Regions from separate parts of the Streptococcus handemini genome, predicted to be linked through region 1. Evidence: predicted binding sites of a transcription regulator. Region 1 holds the regulator's gene; each other region holds the start of a gene.
The links. The regulator CtsR, encoded in region 1, represses protease genes until heat stress. The targets are predictions, from matches to a motif close to TTGGTCAAAAAAGGTCAAANA.
Positions count from the first base shown of each region.

Region 1 (6,472 bases):
TTCCGTCGCTTTGCCTTGATTGAAAAAACAGATGCCCAAGCATTTGGTGCTTACCAACACAATGGCGGACGTATCGGTGTTATCTCTGTCATCGAAGGTGGCGATGAAACGCTTGCAAAACAAGTATCAATGCATATCGCTGCGATGAAACCAACTGTTCTTTCATACAAAGAATTGGATGAGCAATTCGTGAAAGATGAATTGGCACAATTGAACCACGCAATCGAACAAGACAATGAAAGCCGTGCAATGGTTGGTAAACCAGCCCTTCCATTCTTGAAATATGGATCAAAAGCACAATTGTCTGACGATGTGATTGCACAAGCAGAAGAAGACATCAAAGCAGAATTGGCTGCTGAAGGCAAACCAGAAAAAATCTGGGATAAAATCCTTCCAGGTAAAATGGATCGCTTCATGCTTGACAACACAAAAGTTGACCAAGCTTACACACTCCTTGCACAAGTCTACATCATGGATGACAGCAAGACAGTTGAAGCTTACCTTGACTCAGTAAACGCTAGCGTTGTAGCATTTGCGCGCTTCGAAGTGGGTGAAGGAATTGAAAAAGCAGCAAACGACTTTGAATCAGAAGTTGCTGCAACAATGGCTGCGGCTCTTGGTAAATAAGAAGTGTAACTAAAAAGAGAGGAACAAGTGTTCTTCTCTTTTTTACTGTTTATCGTAGGATATAAGTATCCCAATGTTCATCTGTGACATCTGTAAAGACTGATTTAAGCGTCATCGCACAGGGATCCACATCATCTGCTTCAAAGATAATGGAGCTATATTGCTGAAAGAGGTAGGGAATCAGTTAATTGAGAAAGACTTGGAGGCAGTCTATGCTCTTTGCCCACAGATAGGCAATTTCATTTCCGTCAAGAAAAGCTAGACAAGTGATATCGTCTTTTTCAATGTGATAGCAAACAGTGGAAGGAAGTTCCTTGAAAAACTCGTCTTTCTCTCCTGTAAATGGACTGATTGCCTGATGTGTATTCTGGTAATGATTCAGCAACAGATTGCAACAACGATAGTAGATGTTTTCCGTTTGTTCTGCTATTTGAAATTGAATGGGGACAGGATTTCCAAGGTAATCTTGTATGCTAACTTCCATCTCATAGCATTTTCGCAGGCATTTAAAACCTCCTGCCTCTAAAAAAGCGATGAGGGTCTGGTCTGTAGAATCAAGCGTGACCTGTAAAGGGCGCTTGGTATGCTGGAGAATGGCTTGAAAAAGCGAAGGAGCAAGGCTTATATCATACTGCTTCAACTGAAAATTTAGATAAATATTTTGGTTGTGATAAGGATTTTCCTTGAAATAGATTGTTCCAAATGATTGATTTTTGTGGTAGAGGGTCACAGAATCGGTCTGAAACTGAAATTGTAGAGCTGTCATATTAGCCTGCTAAGAAGTGACGGATTTCTTCTTCTGTCATAGAACTGTCACAGCGAACCTGAACACCCGCTGCACTTGTGTATAAGAGGGCTGGAACTGTAGCTACTTGGTAGCGCTGACGAAGTGCTTGGAGTTGTGGATCAGGATTAGAGCTGTCGATAAAATAGACGGTTAATCCAGCAGCTTGTGCAACGTTATGGAGTTTTGGTACAAAACGTTGGCAATAAGGGCAGGTCGCACGTCCTAAAAAGAGAATGGCTGGTTCTTCCTGCGCGAGTAAACGTTCGGCTTCTTCGATAGAAATTGCTGTAAAATCTTGTACGAGCTTTTGAAATGAATTGGTAAACATCGTAACTCCTTTCTATATCTTAGTATAGGAAAAATGAGGAAGAAAGGCAAGAGATAAAGAAGTATAGTCCAATTTGTAGGTGAAAAAATGGACTGATACTCCCTAATGTATATTACCATTTATATCCCTTGAACAAACAGAACAGCGTGGCTTTTGCTTTTCAAAGTTTGTGATTTACGATATAATAGTCAAAGATAGTCAGAGAAAGAGGTGGATTCTATGGTGATGAAAAATACATCTGATTATATCGAAGAGCATATTAAGGCGCTTTTAGAGCAAGTAAGTGTAGCAGAGTTGCGTAGGAGTGAGTTGGCTAGTCGGTTTGAAGTGGTACCAAGTCAGATTAATTATGTGATTAAGACACGGTTTACGGCTAGTCGTGGCTATATTGTCGAAAGTAAGCGTGGTGGCGGTGGCTACATCCGCATTGGGCGTGTCACCTTTTCGGACAAGCATGAGTTGGTTCACGACTTACTACATAATATGGGGAAAGAAGTGTCTGGCACGGTCTTCGCGGATATTTTACAGCTGTTATTTGATGAGCAGCTGATGACAGAGCGAGAAGGCAATCTCTTGTTGTCAATTGGGAGCGATGAGGTGTTGGGAACGGATGCCCCTGCCATCCGTGCACGGATGCTACGACAACTACTACGACGATTGGATAGGAAAGAGGATTAGGATGAAATTTTCAAAAGGATTACAACGTGCCTATGAAGATGCGCAGTTTATTGGACAGCGCTATATGTGTGACTACCTAGAAACTTGGCATTTATTATTGGCTTTTGTGATCAATCCAGATACGATTGCAGGAGCTGTTTTGGCAGAATATCCTACAGATATTGCAGACTATGAGCAGGCAACTCGTCTGGTAACAGAGCGTAGCTATCGTGAAGAATTGGAAGAGTTTGCGCTGTTGCACACGTCAAAACGTTTGAATGAAGTGATTGGGTTTGCCCATAAGATTGCGGAAATTGTCAAAGCAAAGCAGGTGGGAACAGAGCATGTTTTTATGGCAATGTTACTCGATAAACGTTCGGTTGCTTCACAGATTTTAGATAGGGCCGGTTTTCATTTTGAAGATTCAGATGATAAGATTCGCTTTATTGATTTGCGGAAGAATTTAGAGGCAAAAGCTGGATTTACGAAAGAAGATTTGAAAGCTATTCGTAGTACGATGAAAGGTAGTCGTGCCAATCGTCCAACTATGGCCAATATGATGGGCATGTCACCAGCACCGCAGACAGGTGGTTTAGAAGACTATACACGAGATTTGACTGCGTTGGCTCGTGCAGGACAGATTGAGCCAGTGATTGGACGTGAGTCAGAAATTTCTCGAATGATTCAAGTTTTGTCACGCAAGACCAAGAATAATCCTGTCTTAGTAGGAGAAGCAGGGGTTGGGAAAACAGCGCTTGCCTTGGGGTTGGCTCAACGGGTAGCAGACGGTGAAGTGCCAGCTAGTCTAGCTAAGATGCGGGTCTTGGAGTTGGACTTGATGAATGTCATTGCAGGAACACGTTTTCGTGGCGATTTTGAGGAACGAATGAACAATATCATTAACGATATTGAAGAAGATGGGAATGTTATCCTTTTTATTGATGAGCTCCATACGATTATGGGATCAGGTAGCGGAATTGATTCGACTTTAGATGCAGCTAATATCCTAAAACCAGCTCTTGCACGGGGAACTTTGCGAACAGTTGGTGCAACGACCCAAGATGAATATCAAAAACATATTGAAAAAGATGCGGCTCTCTCCCGTCGATTTGCCAAGGTGACAGTCGATGAACCAAGTGTGGCTGATAGTATTGCTATTTTACAAGGATTAAAACCGGCCTATGAACGCCACCATAAAATACAGATTACAGAGGAAGCTGTTCGTACGGCTGTGCTGTTTGCTAAACGGTACTTGACCAGCAAAAATTTGCCAGACTCAGCTATTGATTTACTTGATGAAGCGAGTGCAACAGTACAAAATCAGCAAAAAACCAGCGGTAAACAGTCTGAATTGTCTGCGGCTGATCAGGCACTGATGGATGGAAAGCATAAGACAGTCAGTCAGCTGTTGATGAAGGAGTTAGAGGAAGAAAACCAAGAAATACTAGGTAATGCCAAAGTAACAGAAGAAGATGTGTTGCTAACTCTTAGTCGCTTATCCGGTATTCCAGTTGCGAAGCTGAGCCAGACAGATGTGAAAAAATATTTGAATTTAGAAGCTGCATTGCATAAGCGTGTGATTGGGCAAGAAGCTGCTATTTCGGCGGTCAGTTGTGCTATTCGCCGAAACCAATCTGGCATTCGGACAGGCAAGCGTCCTATTGGTTCCTTTATGTTCTTAGGCCCTACTGGGGTCGGAAAAACAGAGTTGGCAAAGGCTTTGGCTGAGGTATTATTTGATGATGAATCGGCTCTCATTCGTTTTGATATGAGTGAGTATATGGAAAAATTTGCGGCTAGTCGGTTAAATGGTGCCCCTCCAGGCTATGTTGGCTACGAAGAAGGCGGTGAGCTGACGGAAAAAGTCCGTAACAAACCCTATGCGGTTCTATTATTTGATGAGGTTGAAAAAGCACACCCTGATACCTTTAATCTTCTCTTGCAGGTATTAGATGATGGAGTCTTGACAGATAGTAAGGGACGGAAGGTTGATTTTTCAAATACCCTCATTATCATGACCTCCAATCTTGGTGCAACAGCCTTACGCGATGATAAGACAGTTGGTTTTGGAGCACTTGATTTGTCACAAAGTCAGGAACATGTTGAAAAACGTATTTTTGAAGAGTTAAAAAAAGCCTATCGCCCAGAGTTCATCAACCGAATTGATGAGAAGATTGTCTTCCATAGTTTGAGTGATCACGATATGCAAGAAGTGGTGAAAGTGATGATTCGTCCCCTTCAAACCGTGATGGATGAAAAGGGTATTCAGTTCAAGATTCAACCTTCTGCATTGAAATTACTAGCAAAAGAAGGTTATGACAGAGAAATGGGAGCGCGACCACTCCGTCGTATCATCCAAAAGAAAGTCGAAGATCCACTAGCAGAAATGATGCTGCGTGGGGAATTACAAAATGGCAGTACACTAAAAATTGGTGTAAAAGCCGGCGAATTGAAATTTGATAGTACCCGATAGGGCAAAATAAGAGGTTGGGCACGTTCGTCCCAACCTCTTTAACATGTTTTGATGATGTTGCTGATCAGATATTGATTTTTATAGAGCATGACAAGCTGTGCAGATCTGTTTTGCGACCTTATTTTTTATAATTTTCACGTGCTTGGTTAAAGAGTGCTTCAACTTCTGCAACAGTTTCGGCACGGGCGACTGTTCCACGGATCTTAGCGGCACCAGCTGTTCCACGTAGATAATGGGGAGCCAATCCACGGAATTCACGGACGGCAATGCTTTCTCCTTTGAGGTTGACCAAGCGAGTAAGGTGTTCAAAGGCAATCTTGAGCTTATCTTCAAAACTCAAATCAGGCAAGATTTCGCCTGTTTCGAGATAATGATTGATTTGCTCAAAGATATAAGGATTCCCCATAGCAGTTCGTCCGACCATAACAGCATCTGCACCGACTTCTTCAATCCGTTGGCGAGCGTCTTGGACGGTGCGAATGTCGCCGTTTGCGATGAATGGAATTTTAGTGAGGGCCTTTGCGACCTTGCTGAGGGTGTCAAGGTCAACAGTTCCTGTATACATTTGTTCCCGAGTGCGACCGTGCATGGCAAGAGCAGCTACTCCAGCACTTTCTGCAGCGAGCGCATTTTCAATAGCTAGGCTAGGATCAGCCCAACCAGTCCGCATTTTTACAGTGAGAGGAATGTCAAGAACAGATGTTACTTGCTTGATAATGTGGTAAATTTTATCAGGGTCTTTGAGCCATTTGGCACCTGCTTCATTTTTGATGACCTTGTTAACGGGGCAACCCATGTTGATGTCCACGATATTTGCCTTGGTATTTTTTTGGATAAATTCTGCGGCACGAGATAATCCGTCAGCGTCTCCACCAAAGAGTTGGATAGACATTGGGGCTTCGTTTTCCTCGATATGCAACATGTGCAAGGTTTTTTCGTTGTTGTAGAGCAGTCCTTTTTCAGAAATCATTTCCATGACCACGAGCCCTGCGCCCATTTCTTTTGCAATAGTACGAAAGGCAGAATTAGTGACACCAGCCATAGGGGCTAGGACTGTTCGATTGGGGATTTTGACATTTCCAATCATAAATGGGGTGTTGAGATTAGTCATTGATGAGTTCCTCCAAGTCGTTTTCGTCAAAGTGATAATGGGTTTGGCAGAATTGGCAGGTAATGTCTATCCCCTTATCTTCTTCCTTCATTTCTTGTAAATCTGTTTTTGGCAAGCTAGCAAGAGCATTTAAGAAGCGGTCTTTTGAGCAATCACAGTTAAAGCTGAGTGTGTCTTCCGATAAACGTTTGAAAGGTTGCTCACCATAAATAGCTTCCAGTAGGGATTCGATATGATTGTCAGACTCAAGCAAGCTAGAAATAGCAGGCATATTCTGAATCCGTTGTTCAAATTGTGCAATTTCTGCTTCTGTGGCATCTGGTAAGGCTTGCACCAGAAAACCACCTGCCACCTTGACCTTGTCTTCTTCGTCAAGCAAGACATTGAGTCCAACTGCTGACGGCGTTTGTTGGCTTTCAGTCAAAAAGTAGGCAAAATCTTCACCGATTTCTCCTGAAATCAGCGGTGTCATCGAGTGGTAGGGATGTC
Region 1 covers NZ_JBFRYH010000010.1:1,806-8,277, forward strand. Annotated here, with positions in the region: gene tsf (translation elongation factor Ts) at 1-627, shown strand, start outside; gene ABPH35_RS02620 (hypothetical protein) at 812-1,393, opposite strand; gene traF (conjugal transfer protein TraF) at 1,395-1,742, opposite strand; gene ABPH35_RS02630 (CtsR family transcriptional regulator) at 1,962-2,420, shown strand; gene ABPH35_RS02635 (ATP-dependent Clp protease ATP-binding subunit) at 2,422-4,872, shown strand; gene dusB (tRNA dihydrouridine synthase DusB) at 4,991-5,983, opposite strand; gene hslO (Hsp33 family molecular chaperone HslO) at 5,976-6,472, opposite strand, start outside.

Region 2 (6,472 bases), on a different contig from region 1:
GGACGGGCTCCCATTTTTGGATCATAACCTAAGTCCACTAACTTTTCTTTGACCTTGTCGGTCACATGGAGTGTCAGACCAGTTGTTGCCAAGCGCTTATTAACATCAAGGAGCATGAGGTCCACGATATGAAGGAGATTTTCCTTGCTGAGGGCATGGAATTCAATAATGCCGTCAAATCGGTTCATAAATTCAGGGCTAAAGAAATTGCTCAATTGACCGAGAACAGACTGGGACCGTCCTTCCATAGCAGCACCGAAGCCGACACTTGCTTCTACCTTGCCTGTTCCGGCATTTGAAGTCATGATGATAATGGTATCTTTGAAGCTAACAGTGCGACCTTGGCCGTCTGTCAAGCGACCGTCATCAAGGACTTGGAGGAACATGTGCATGACATCAGGGTGGGCTTTTTCAATCTCATCAAGAAGAATGAGCGAGTAAGGGTTGCGACGGACTTTTTCGGTTAATTGGCCTGCTTCCTCATAGCCGACATAGCCTGGAGGAGCACCGACTAATTTTGCAACAGCATGTTTTTCCATGTACTCGGACATATCAAAGCGAATCATACTATCGGCAGAACCAAAGAGTTCGATGGCGAGTTGTTTGGATAGCTCGGTTTTTCCGACCCCTGTTGGTCCAACGAAAAGGAAGCTTCCAATTGGACGGTTCGGTGCACCAAGTCCTACCCGATTGCGGCGAATGGCTTTGGCAATCTTATCAACGGCATCGTCTTGACCGATAACGTGTGCCTTGAGGTCGCTTGCAAGATTGATTAGCTGCGATTGTTCTTTTTCCTTCAAATCACCGACTGGAATATTGGTTTTTTGCTCAATGATGGCTTCAATTTCTTTTTCGGTAATGACAGGAATATCTTCCTCGCTGATTGTCGCTTTTTGCATTTCCTTATATTTAGCAATCTGATCGCGGTAGTAGGCTGCCTTTTCAAAGTCTTCATCACGAGTGGCCTGGGCCTTGCGATTTTCAGCATCAATCAAGCGCTGGTCGATTTCTTTTGGATCAACGAAATTCAGAGTCAAGTTCATCTTCGAACCAGCCTCATCTAACAAGTCAATAGCCTTGTCTGGCAAGAAGCGGTCTTGAATGTAGCGGTTGGATAAAATTGCTGCCGCTTCAATGGCTTCATCAGTATATTTGACATGATGATAGTCTTGGTACTTGCTTTGGATACCTTTTAGAATGGTAATGGTTTCGTCCACACTTGGCTCATCCACCTTGACAGGCTGCATACGGCGTTCCAGGGCAGCATCTTTTTCGATAATTCGGTATTCGTTGAGTGTGGTCGCACCGACCAGCTGCATTTCTCCCCGAGCAAGGGCAGGTTTCAAAATATTGCCTGCGTCCATATTGCCGTCACCGGCAGAACCAGCACCGACGATTTCATGGATTTCATCGATAAAGAGAATAATTTCCTTGCGGTTGCGGATTTCTTCCATGAGTTTTTGCATGCGCTCTTCAAATTGCCCACGGATACCCGTTCCTTGAACGAGGCTAACCACATCGAGTCGAATGACTTCACGGCCTTGAAGTTTTTGTGGCACATCTCCGTCAACGATTTTTTGAGCCAGACCTTCGACAACGGCTGTTTTTCCGACCCCAGGTTCTCCGATTAGGACAGGATTATTCTTAGTCCTACGGTTGAGAATTTCAATAACACGTTTGATTTCTTCGTCTCGACCGATAACAGGATCAATATCCCCACGGCGAGCAATTTCAGTGACGTTGATGCCAAATTCTTCTAGGAGGCCATTCGGCTGTTTTGGAGGAGGAGTTGGACCGCCATTGTTGCCACGATTGCCACCGCCTGCTTGGGTAGGAGGTGTTTGATTGCGAGCTTTTCCAGCTGGTGTATGTCCTGGAACGCCTCCAATATTATTGAAAAATTCGCTAAATGGATCCATACTATTTGGATTTGCTAGATCACCTAATCCCTTTAAAATAGCGTTATTTGGGTCAGTCTTCATGATTTGGTAACAGTTGTGGCAGAGATCCACTTGTTGTTGTTTTCCATTTAGATTTGTATAAAGATGAATGGTCGCATCATTGATATTACAGTTATGACAAAGCATAGGCAAACCTCTTTTCTGTGAGAAATTCTGCCTTTAGAGATGTTGGAAATCATACAGGAAAATGGGCTTTCACACTGTAAAAATCAAATAGTCAATAAAGGTCAGATATACATTTATTATATCAAGATTTCGCTAAAATGCAAGAATCTGCTACCTAAATTGAAATGAATTTGGAGGAAAGTCAGAATAAAAATGGATAAAGCAAGACTTTTTAATGAAAATATGGTAAAATACTCCTGTAATTAAGATACTTAGAAATAGGAGAAGTGATATGGAATCACATTTGGCAAGAATTATTAATCGTTTAGAAGCAATGGCAACGGACGGTGGCACACTAAAACGGAATTTTGAACGTGATGGTGTTGTGGTTGCGGAAGTTGCCTATAGCTTTGATGAAGAAAATGGTTCAGTCTTTACTCTTCGTGATGTAGCAGCGCGTGAAACCTATACGTTTGATAGCGTCGACTTGATTGCAATGGAAATTTACGAATTATTGTACTAATTCTAACGAAGATTCGAAAAGCACTACGGTGCTTTTTTATTGCTTTGAATATTTAAACGAATATATTGCATTTTTATTCAAAAATGATATAATAGAGTGCATATAGTATGAAAAGAGGTAACTAAATGGATTTTTCGTTTCTTCCCAAGTATTGGGACTATTTTAACTACGGAGCGCTTGTTACGCTTCTGATTGCAGCTTTAGTTGTATTCTTTGGGAGTATCATTGGAATTTTGCTGGCCTTTGCTCAGCGTAGTAAATTCCGTCCCTTAGCCTGGCTAGCTAATATCTATGTTTGGATTTTTCGTGGAACCCCGATGGTGGTACAAATCATGATTTCTTTTGCGGTGATGAATATTACAGCACCGACTTTTGAATTAGGGATTTTATCTGTTGATTTGTCACGCTTGTTGCCAGGGATTATCGTGATTTCGATGAACAGTGGTGCTTACGTGTCAGAAACGGTACGAGCAGGAATTAACGCTGTACCAAAGGGGCAATTAGAAGCAGCTTATTCCTTAGGAATTCGTCCTTTTGAAGCTATGAAATCCGTCATTATGCCACAGGCTATTAAGAATATTTTACCAGCCTTGGGAAATGAATTTGTGACGATTTTAAAAGATAGCTCCCTCTTGTCAACTATCGGTGTGATGGAATTGTGGAATGGTGCGACAACCGTTGCTGCGACGACCTATTTGACCCTGACACCGCTCTTGTTTGCGGCTGCTTATTATCTCGTGATGACCAGCGTGTTGACCTTAGCCATTCAAGTATTTGAGAAACAATTAAATAAAGGAGGGCAAACTCATGCATGAGGGGATTATTTCGATTAAAAATCTGCATAAATCATTTGGAAAGAATGAAGTGCTAAAAGGGATTGATTTGGACATTGAGAAGGGCCAGGTCGTTGTCATCATTGGACCATCTGGTAGTGGAAAATCAACCTTCTTGCGAACCATGAATCTGCTGGAAGTACCGACCAAGGGGACGGTTACCTTTGAAGGCGTTGATATTACTGATCAGTCAAATGATATTTTTAAGATGAGAGAAAAAATGGGCATGGTCTTTCAGCAGTTCAATCTTTTCCCCAATATGTCGGTGTTGGACAATATTACCCTGTCACCGATTAAGACCAAGGGATTGGCGAAGAGCGAGGCTGAAAAAATTGCCTATGATTTGCTTGAAAAAGTGGGATTGCCGGACAAGGCCCATGCATATCCGCAGAGCTTATCAGGTGGTCAGCAGCAGCGGATTGCGATTGCCCGTGGTCTAGCTATGGATCCAGATGTATTGCTCTTTGATGAACCGACTTCAGCTCTTGATCCCGAGATGGTAGGAGAAGTGTTAAGCGTGATGCAAGAGTTGGCAAAATCTGGGATGACCATGGTCATTGTGACACATGAAATGGGTTTTGCTCGTGAGGTAGCTGACCGTGTCATCTTTATGGACGGCGGCATCGTCGTAGAAGACGGAACGCCGCAACAAATCTTTGAAGAAACCAAGGAAGAACGAACCAAAAATTTCTTGTCGAAGGTACTATAAGCGTAATGATATTGGTTATGAAATGGAAATAATTGAGCCATATCAATCGATTCCATCCGGGTTAGTGACAAACACAACATTATTATCAATGATTTTTGTAGAGAAAATTAGAAATACTAGTTCATACAGTTATTTTTTAAATCACAGAATTTTCAGAATTTATGTGACTTTGTAGGGATAGTATTGCTATAATATACGTACCATTAAAAAAAGGAGAGTTGGCAACGAATGCACTTATTCAGTATCTTCTTTACTATCGTTTGTGGTAAAGAAAAAGGCGGCTAGTCGCCTTTTTCTTTATCAACACTCTAATTAAAATTGGCAAGGAAATGAACACAATGGCGGTTTGGATAAAAAGATTGCAAGAAGAATATTTAGAAACGAGACTTCATTCTGGAGAGGACTTTTTAGAGTGGTTCATCCAAAGAAAAATGACCTGGGGACAAAGGTGGGGGCTAGTATTGATACTCAATTTTATCCTTCAACCTCTGATTTGGAATGTATCCCTTATTGTATGGATTTTTTGGTTCTCATTTATTCTTTTCATTTTTTACATTTTAGGGAAGCTATTCTTTTTAGGGAAGTCCTTGTATAGGTTCTATGTTAAAAAAGGCTTAAAAAAATAGTCATTCGTTTTTAGGGATTACGTGGTTAACATCTCTTGCTTGAAACCAAATGAAATTGAAAGAGTAAACATGACCGCTGGAGTTGTTCAGCGGTTTTTGATGGTAGTTTTTGCCTATAGGGATGACGAATAAAAAGTGCTAAAGTCAGATGAATATTTTTGGTATAATGGAGAACATATATAAAAGGAGATGAGACGGTGCAGATCTTACTGGCAAAGAAATTAACGTAGCTGGTGGTATTGAAAGTAGCGAAAAATCTCCATCCATCTTCTAACGTATTGCCTTGATATTGAAAAGTAATCCGTTTTTTAAAAAGATGAACGAAGATTTTATATAGTGGAATAAATCATTTCCTAAAAAAATTGTAGACGGTTTAGAAGTTTACTTTGATTTCTTTTTATAATAGATAATCATTCCCAATAAGGAACCCAAAAATCCCCAAAGTGCTCCTTCTAAAAATTTCATATATAGCCTCCTTCTACTGGTTCGTAACAGAGTAGATGGTAGTTGCAACATCCCCATCCCAAGTCTGTTCAGCCTTTAAGTTGATACTCTTCAATAGTAAGGTTTCCTTTTTCTAATTCGCTTTTTGTAACATTTAAAAACTCATCGTCCGTTATAATATGCTCAGACAAGACAGAGACGTTTTTTTATGCTTCTTGAGAATTCTTGAGCAGAAACAGTTGTAGTAAGTAGAGAAGGAATGAATAGGTTGACGAAAGAAATAGCTATGAAACTTGTAGCGATAATTTGTTTTTTCATCATTTTTCTCCTTTACATTCAAACGAAAAGCATAGGTAACAAATGTAATCGATTACATTTGTTATTTTATCACATTTTATAAAAAAAACAAGTCTTGTTTAGCAAAAAAGAATATGGTATAACAAATAGCTAATGAATTTTCTACCCTACTCCCTTCATTTTTGTTATAATAGGAAAAAAGAAAAGGAGATGAGAAATGACAGTCATTGATGGGAAGGTCTTAGCAGCGAAGTTACAGGGGCGTTTAGCAGAAAAAACGGCACTCTTGAAGGAAAAAACAGGACTAGAGCCAGGTTTGGTTGTGATTTTGGTGGGGGAAGATCCCGCCAGTCAAGTCTATGTGAGAAATAAGGAACGTTCAGCCTTGGCAGCTGGTTTTCGCAGTGAAGTTGTGCGAGTTCCTGATACGATAACACAAGCAGAGCTGTTGCGTCTGATTGACCGCTACAATCAAGATGCTTCTTGGCATGGGATTTTGGTACAGTTGCCCTTACCAGCCCATATAGATGAAGAGGCGGTGCTATTTGCGATTGACCCTCAAAAAGATGTGGATGGTTTTCATCCGACCAATATGGGCAAGCTCTGGAGTGGTCATCCTGTCATGATTCCCTCAACTCCAGCAGGAATTATGGAGATGTTCCGAGAGTATGGGATTGCGCTTAAAGGGAAGAAAGCGGTCGTGATTGGTCGGAGCAATATCGTCGGCAAACCCATGGCCCAGCTCCTCTTAGATGCAAATGCGACCGTGACCATTGCCCATTCACGGACGGAAAATCTAGCGCAATTAGCGCGCGAAGCAGATATCTTGGTCGTAGCCATCGGTCGTGGGCATTTTGTGACCAAGGACTTTGTCAAAGAAGGGGCAGTGGTCATTGATGTCGGCATGAACCGTGATGCAAATGGCAAATTGATTGGGGATGTAGCCTACGATGAAGTAAAAGAGATCGCAAGCT
Region 2 covers NZ_JBFRYH010000012.1:10,346-16,817, reverse strand. Annotated here, with positions in the region: gene ABPH35_RS03095 (ATP-dependent Clp protease ATP-binding subunit) at 1-2,087, opposite strand, end outside; gene ABPH35_RS03090 (DUF1797 family protein) at 2,359-2,589, shown strand; gene ABPH35_RS03085 (amino acid ABC transporter permease) at 2,715-3,404, shown strand; gene ABPH35_RS03080 (amino acid ABC transporter ATP-binding protein) at 3,397-4,131, shown strand; gene ABPH35_RS03075 (bifunctional methylenetetrahydrofolate dehydrogenase/methenyltetrahydrofolate cyclohydrolase) at 5,716-6,472, shown strand, end outside.
Region 2: a site for CtsR is predicted at 2,175-2,195, ahead of ABPH35_RS03095 (ATP-dependent Clp protease ATP-binding subunit). Genes of this name have one in related genera too.

Region 3 (6,472 bases), on a different contig from region 1:
TGCAGTTTTATCAAATGTTAAATGTATAAAAAACATCTTATTATTGAATTATTTAACAATTATAAAGTTACAATTTATACAATCCCCTGCTCGTCTTGGAAAGCAGGGGATTATTTACGCAGAAGATGACGTGTGTGAGTCGTTAGGTCGTGTTTCAAAAATAAAATACTCAGACTTTTGAAAAGATGGAGAAATTGAGAATGTTAGTTGAAGTTATTTTATTTTGAAAAATTCTCATTAAAAATATGCAAATTTATTGATAGTATAACTTGAAAGCGCATTCTTTTTGTGTTATACTATTAGTTGAAGAATGATATGAATATACTGTAGTAAAAATTTGTACATCATGATTCGAAAGGAAGAGTTTTATTTTAGTAAACATAACAGTGGAAATCTCTCATTTAATAGAAAGGAGAGATGATTATTTTGGGGGAGATTGCACTAGTTATTAAAAATAGGAGGAACTTCTTATGAAAAAATGTATTAAATATTTACTTGGATTAGCTCTAGTAAGTAGTCTTTCTGCTACTATAGCAGTATCTGCAGATTCATTGCTGACAAATGCATCAACTGCTGAGTATGGTACACTTTCCCGTTCCAGAGTTATTTATACTTGGGAAAGCTTTGATCAATATTCCTTTACACGTATTATGCAAAATGCGAATGGTTTTAATATTCCTGTACGTTTTGAAAATACAGGGGATAAGAGAATAATAAGAGGACGTCCTCAGTACCGATATGTTGGTATTATTGAGGATACAAATTTTGGAGTTACCCGAACTGCTCCAGTTTTTGAATGATAGGGAGAGGAGCAGGTGCGCTCCTCTTTTCCATAGGAGGTTGATATGTTAAAAGTTCGAGATATTTCAAAGCGTTATGGTAGTCACCAGGTCTTGTCGTATGTTTCTTTTGATGTGAAGGCTGGGGAATTGGTTGCTTTGGTGGGGCCAAATGGTGTCGGAAAGTCGACATTGCTGAATATTCTAACAAATTTGGAAAAACCAGACACGGGACATGTGGCTATCAATGGTAGATCAAACCAAACACAAGAGATTTTTCATGATCTGGCTTTTATGCTGAATACAGCATCCCTCTATCCCCAATTAACAGGCTATGATCATCTCAGCTATGTGGCAAAACTGCACCAGATTTCTAAGCAAGAAGTGAAAGAGTTGGTTGAACAAGTAGGGATTGGTCATTATGTTAAAAAACGAGTTGCTAGCTATTCTATGGGGATGAAGCAAAAGCTCTTATTTGTCATGGCGATTTTACCAAGACCTAAACTGTTGCTGTTGGATGAGCCACATGTAGGTCTTGATCCGACAAATATTATTCAACAGCGAGAGATTTTATTGGAACTGCAAGAAAAAGGAACGGCTATCCTCCTGTCGTCACACCATTTGTCTGAAATTGAGAAATTAACCCATCAGATTTATTTTTTAAAGGATACCCAGTTGATTGAAAAAGAAATACGAACGCTGGACTATGATTATCAGTTACTGGTGGAAGATTGCCCTGAGTTGAGGCAGGCTTTGAATCTGTTTCCAACTATGTTAGTCCAACGAGTAGAGCAGACAATGTGGGGAGTCTTTACTGTAGAAGAAAATATACTACCGTTTTTGCAGCGAATTCCTGCTTCTAAAGTTAAATCCTTATCGAAAACATCAGAATATATGGAGAGCTTGTATCGAACTCTCTATGTACCAGAGAGGAGGAATCCTGATGAAACTATGGTTTGAGATGAAAAAAATCTTTTCTTCTAGTATCTACTGGTTTTTCGTTTTTCTTAGTATTGGCCTAATGCTTTCTCCTATTTTTCATAGGGAGAAAAACGAGAATGATTATGTTTCAGCTTATACAATAGAGCTGGAAAATATCGGTACTGTTCTCACAAATCTAAAAATTGATGAACAGTCAGAGGAACAGGTGCTAAAAGCTGGAATTCTAAGTGATGTTGAGACGCTTAAACATGCCTTAAAAGAGAAAACATTCGATAGAATTCCTCGCCATCGTACGCAGATGTATCAGGATTTGGAACGACTAGTTGGGAAATATGAAGGAACATTTCGGCAGTTTGGTTCATTGACCAAGGAAGAAGTGCGGCACAAGAAAGTTTGGAATGATTGGCTGGTAAAATACAGTCTAGCTGATGAACCCGAACAGAAAGGCTGGTCTACAGGAAGAATGCTTCAAAAATCTGTCGAACAACTCTTTTCGTTTGGGGGAATTTGTTTAGTTGGCATTTTCTTTCTCATTTTTCAGAGCTTTGACCGCAGAGAAGCCTATCAACGCTGGCAGCTTGTGCAAGTAGACAGTTGTAGCTCGCAGGAGATTCGGCGGATACTAGCTAGTGTCTTCTTGTCAACGGTGGTGTTAGCGATAAGTGGTCTGAGTATGGTAGGACATGGTCTAGTGAAAGGCTATTGTCAGTGGTCTACTTTTTTGGAGCCGGTGGAACTTGTTGGACAAGGTAAACTCATTCCTCTTTGGTTGTACCTGCTTTGTCTATGTACTATCTGGTTCATAATAGTAATCGGTCTAAGGTTAATCGTTGCTATTTTGACATATACATTCAGGCAAGATATAGTTTTTTTAGCTTGTGCTAGCTTTTTAGTATTTTTCCTTGCAGGCGCATCAGAAGGTGCTAGCGGTTTTTCAACAATTCTATCAGCTCCTGTTTTTCTTCATCAGGCTGATTTGCGGACCGTTTTTTTGCAACTTGATGGCTTGGCATTGATAGAATTACTTAGTTTCATCTTTTTTTATCTGTTTGCAGATAAGAGGCGACTTAAACTCTCTATGTCTCAGCAACAGCAATTTGAAACTCCCGATTTATCTCATTCGTGGTCTTTTGAATGGTTACAGTATCGGCGAACACCTTCCCTATCTTATTGGGGGATGGGGATTTTACTACTTGCTGTGCTTTTTTCCATTATGACAACTTTTCAGAAAAATCAGGTAGTAAAGGAAGAAAGGGAAAGTCTGGAGCTAGTTGCGACATTTAGTAAGAGAGAACAGTTCATTAATCGAGAAATAGATGCAAAAATCGACCAGTACCGACAGCTGATACAAGCAGATGATTCTTATAAAAATGATTTGGATAAACTGGTTACGACTCGTAAGATGCAAGAAAAAGAGCAGGAATTTTTCAACCGAATCTATCAGGCTTATTATCAAAATCAGAAAAAACTCCCAAGTATTTATAGGGACTATCTGCAGTTTGTTCAGAAAACGTTGTTAAAAGGAGAAGAGACAGCCTTTTATGAGGGAGATGTTGGCGCAACTCGCACTTTGGAGAATTTACGGCGTTATCAGAGCAGATATGAGATGAGTAGCTATTATTGGGAACAGGTGGAAAAAGCTGGGGCTCCTGTAAGTAGAAGAGGGAAGGAAATCATTATTGAAGACTTGGAAAATCGGTTTGCTACCAATGATGCAAACTTTCCAGTAGAAGATGTTGCTTGGGGAGTTTCGAGAGATTTTTCGGGTGTAGGAACGTTGAGAACCTTTGTAGATGGACCTTTTTATCTTTGTATTATGATGTTGGCAGTCTGGTTAGGCAGTCGTGGAAAAGCAGTTGAGGTGGAAGGAAAAACATGGTTTTTTCACTGTACGCAACCAGTGTCATTACGAGGAGTTTTGCTTCAGAAATGGTGGCAAGGTCTACTGATTGCTTGTGTGACAACGGTTTTGTTCAGTATGATCATTTTTGTCGTGCAATCTATAGTTCATGGGATTGGAGCATGGCAGGATGGCATTATTGCGATGTCACATCAAGAACAGGGTCTTTTTTTACATTTTCTAAAAGAGGAAAATATTTGGGTACAGTTTGTGCCAAATCTTCACTATCTGTGCTGGATGTTTTTAGGAATTATAGGATTGGAAATAGTTCTTGTTTCTGTCAATCATCTCATGCAAGCTTTTTTGTCGAATCGAATTTTGGTTTTCTTGCTGGTCTCAACGGGTTTAGTTGTGGTTGATATAGTACTTTTCCGTGATTTTGTTTTCAATGGAATTGATATTTTTCGTAAATTTTATTTTTGGAGATAACTGTTTGCAATCTACTCCCATTTGTGAAAGAGATTCCATCATGATAGAATAGTGGTAGTCGTGTTTCAGAACAATCTCCTCTTTCATTCCACTGTTTTTCTCGCTCTGGTTGTTAGGTTTGTGAAAAAATGTCCACCGGGCGTTTTTTCTGATATAATGAAGAGAAGAAATGCGAGGAAGCTATGATCGTTATTGATGAAATTCAGAAATTAAGCAAGGAAAGATTAGGTTTATTGACAGTCTTAACAGGAGAAGATGTTGGCCAGTTTCAATTGGCCAAAGAAGCGTTGCTGAAACAAATTAGTTTTGATAGTAGTGATTTGAGCTATGCCTATTTTGATATGTCAGAGGTAGCCTATCGACAGGTGGAACTTGATTTGGTATCCTTGCCTTTTTTCTCTGATGAAAAAATTGTTATTCTGGATTATTTTTCGGATGTGACGACAGATAAGAAACGCTATTTAAGTGATGATGAGCTCAAGCAATTTGAGACGTATCTTGCTCAGCCAGTTGAAACAACCCATTTGATCATTATTGCCGCTGGAAAATTAGATAGCAAACGCCGTCTAGTCAAACTCTTAAAACGAGATGGTCTTGTGTTGGAAGCAACTGCTCTCAAAGAAGTAGAATTTCGGCAATTTTTCATGCAAAAAACGAGAGAAATGGGCCTTAACTTGGAGAATCAAGTCTTTGAACATCTCCTGATGAAATCGAATCTTGATTTTGCTGAGATGCATAAAAATCTTTCTTTTTTACAGTCCTATAAGGGCAGTAGCCAGATTAGTTTAGACGATATTGAGCAAGCTATTCCCAAGACCTTACAGGATAATGTATTTGATATGAGTCAACTTCTTCTGCAAGGGAAGATTGATCCAGCTAGGCAATTAGTCCGTGATTTGCGTTTGCAAGGCGAGGATGAAATCAAATTGATTGCGATATTGCTTAATCAATTCCGCCTTTTTTTACAGGTACAGTTATTGCAAAAAGAAGGGCAAGGAGAACAGCAGATTGTTGCAACATTATCAGAAATAGTCGGTCGAAAAATCAATCCTTTTCAAGTAAAGTTTGCCTTGCGAGATTCGCGTCCGCTCACTCTTTCTTTTCTCAAAAAAGCAATACAAGTCTTGATTGAAACGGACTATCAAATCAAGCAAGGATTATTTGAGAAGAATTACCTGTTTGATCTTGCTTTAATCAAAATTGCCAATGCATGATTTCAGACAAAAAAATTGAAACGGCTCTTAAATTGCGGTAAAATGAGTAGTGTAGAAGATTAAAGGAGGCCGAATATGGCAATTATTTTACCAGATTTACCATACGCTTATGATGCCCTTGAGCCACATATTGATGCAGAAACAATGACACTGCACCACGATAAGCACCATGCAACCTATGTTGCGAATGCAAATGCAGCCCTTGAAAAACACCCTGAAATTGGTGAAGACTTGGTAGCCTTGCTGTCAAACGTGGAAAACATCCCAGCAGATATTCGTCAAGCCTTGATTAACAATGGGGGTGGTCATTTGAACCATGCTCTTTTCTGGGAATTATTGTCACCAGAAAAAACAGAAGTTCCAGCTGAATTGGCAGCAGAGATTGTCGCTACATTTGGTTCATTTGACGAATTCCAAGCAGCCTTTACAACGGCAGCAACAACTCGTTTTGGATCAGGTTGGGCATTCTTGGTTGTCAATAAAGAAGGTCAATTAGAAATTGTTTCAACTGCAAATCAAGATACACCAATTATGAATGGTTTGACACCAATCTTAGCGCTTGATGTGTGGGAACATGCATATTACTTAAACTACCGCAATGTTCGTCCAAATTATATCAAAGCATTCTTCGAAATCATCAACTGGAACAAGGTCAACGAATTGTACCAAGCAGCAAAATAAAATGTGAACGATCAATAAAACAGTCCGGTGGACTGTTTTTTTAATCATTTTCTGCATAAATATGATAAACTAGAGTGATAAGTTCTTTGGAGAGGAGAATTGGTATGGAGATTGCGGCATTTGGTGTAGAAGAATGGTTAAATGATTGGGAAAAGCAAGCAGTCTATGATATTGCTGGGAGTTCGATTGACTCGTTGACAGTTACAGAAGTGCTAGCCTTGGGCGGACTTTCTCAGGAAGAATTTCTGGAAGAATTGTTACAGAAGAAGTTGAATTATGGCTGGATTGAAGGTTCGCCTACCTTTAAGGAGGAGGTAGCAAAATTATATCAACATGTAGCAACGAGCCAAATCCTCCAGACAAATGGAGCAACAGGAGCCAATCATTTGACTCTGTACGCCTTGATTGAAAAAGGGGATCATGTGATTTCGCTGTATCCTAGTTATCAGCAGTTGTATGATATTCCGAAATCGCTAGGAGCAGAAGTTTCCCTTTGGCAGATTCATGAGGAGAAAGGCTGGTTGCCC
Region 3 covers NZ_JBFRYH010000029.1:9,620-16,091, reverse strand. Annotated here, with positions in the region: gene ABPH35_RS05930 (hypothetical protein) at 471-800, shown strand; gene ABPH35_RS05925 (ABC transporter ATP-binding protein) at 846-1,739, shown strand; gene ABPH35_RS05920 (hypothetical protein) at 1,723-4,050, shown strand; gene holA (DNA polymerase III subunit delta) at 4,233-5,264, shown strand; gene sodA (superoxide dismutase SodA) at 5,340-5,945, shown strand; gene ABPH35_RS05905 (aminotransferase) at 6,050-6,472, shown strand, end outside.
Region 3: a site for CtsR is predicted at 4,168-4,188, ahead of holA (DNA polymerase III subunit delta). Genes of this name have one in related genera too.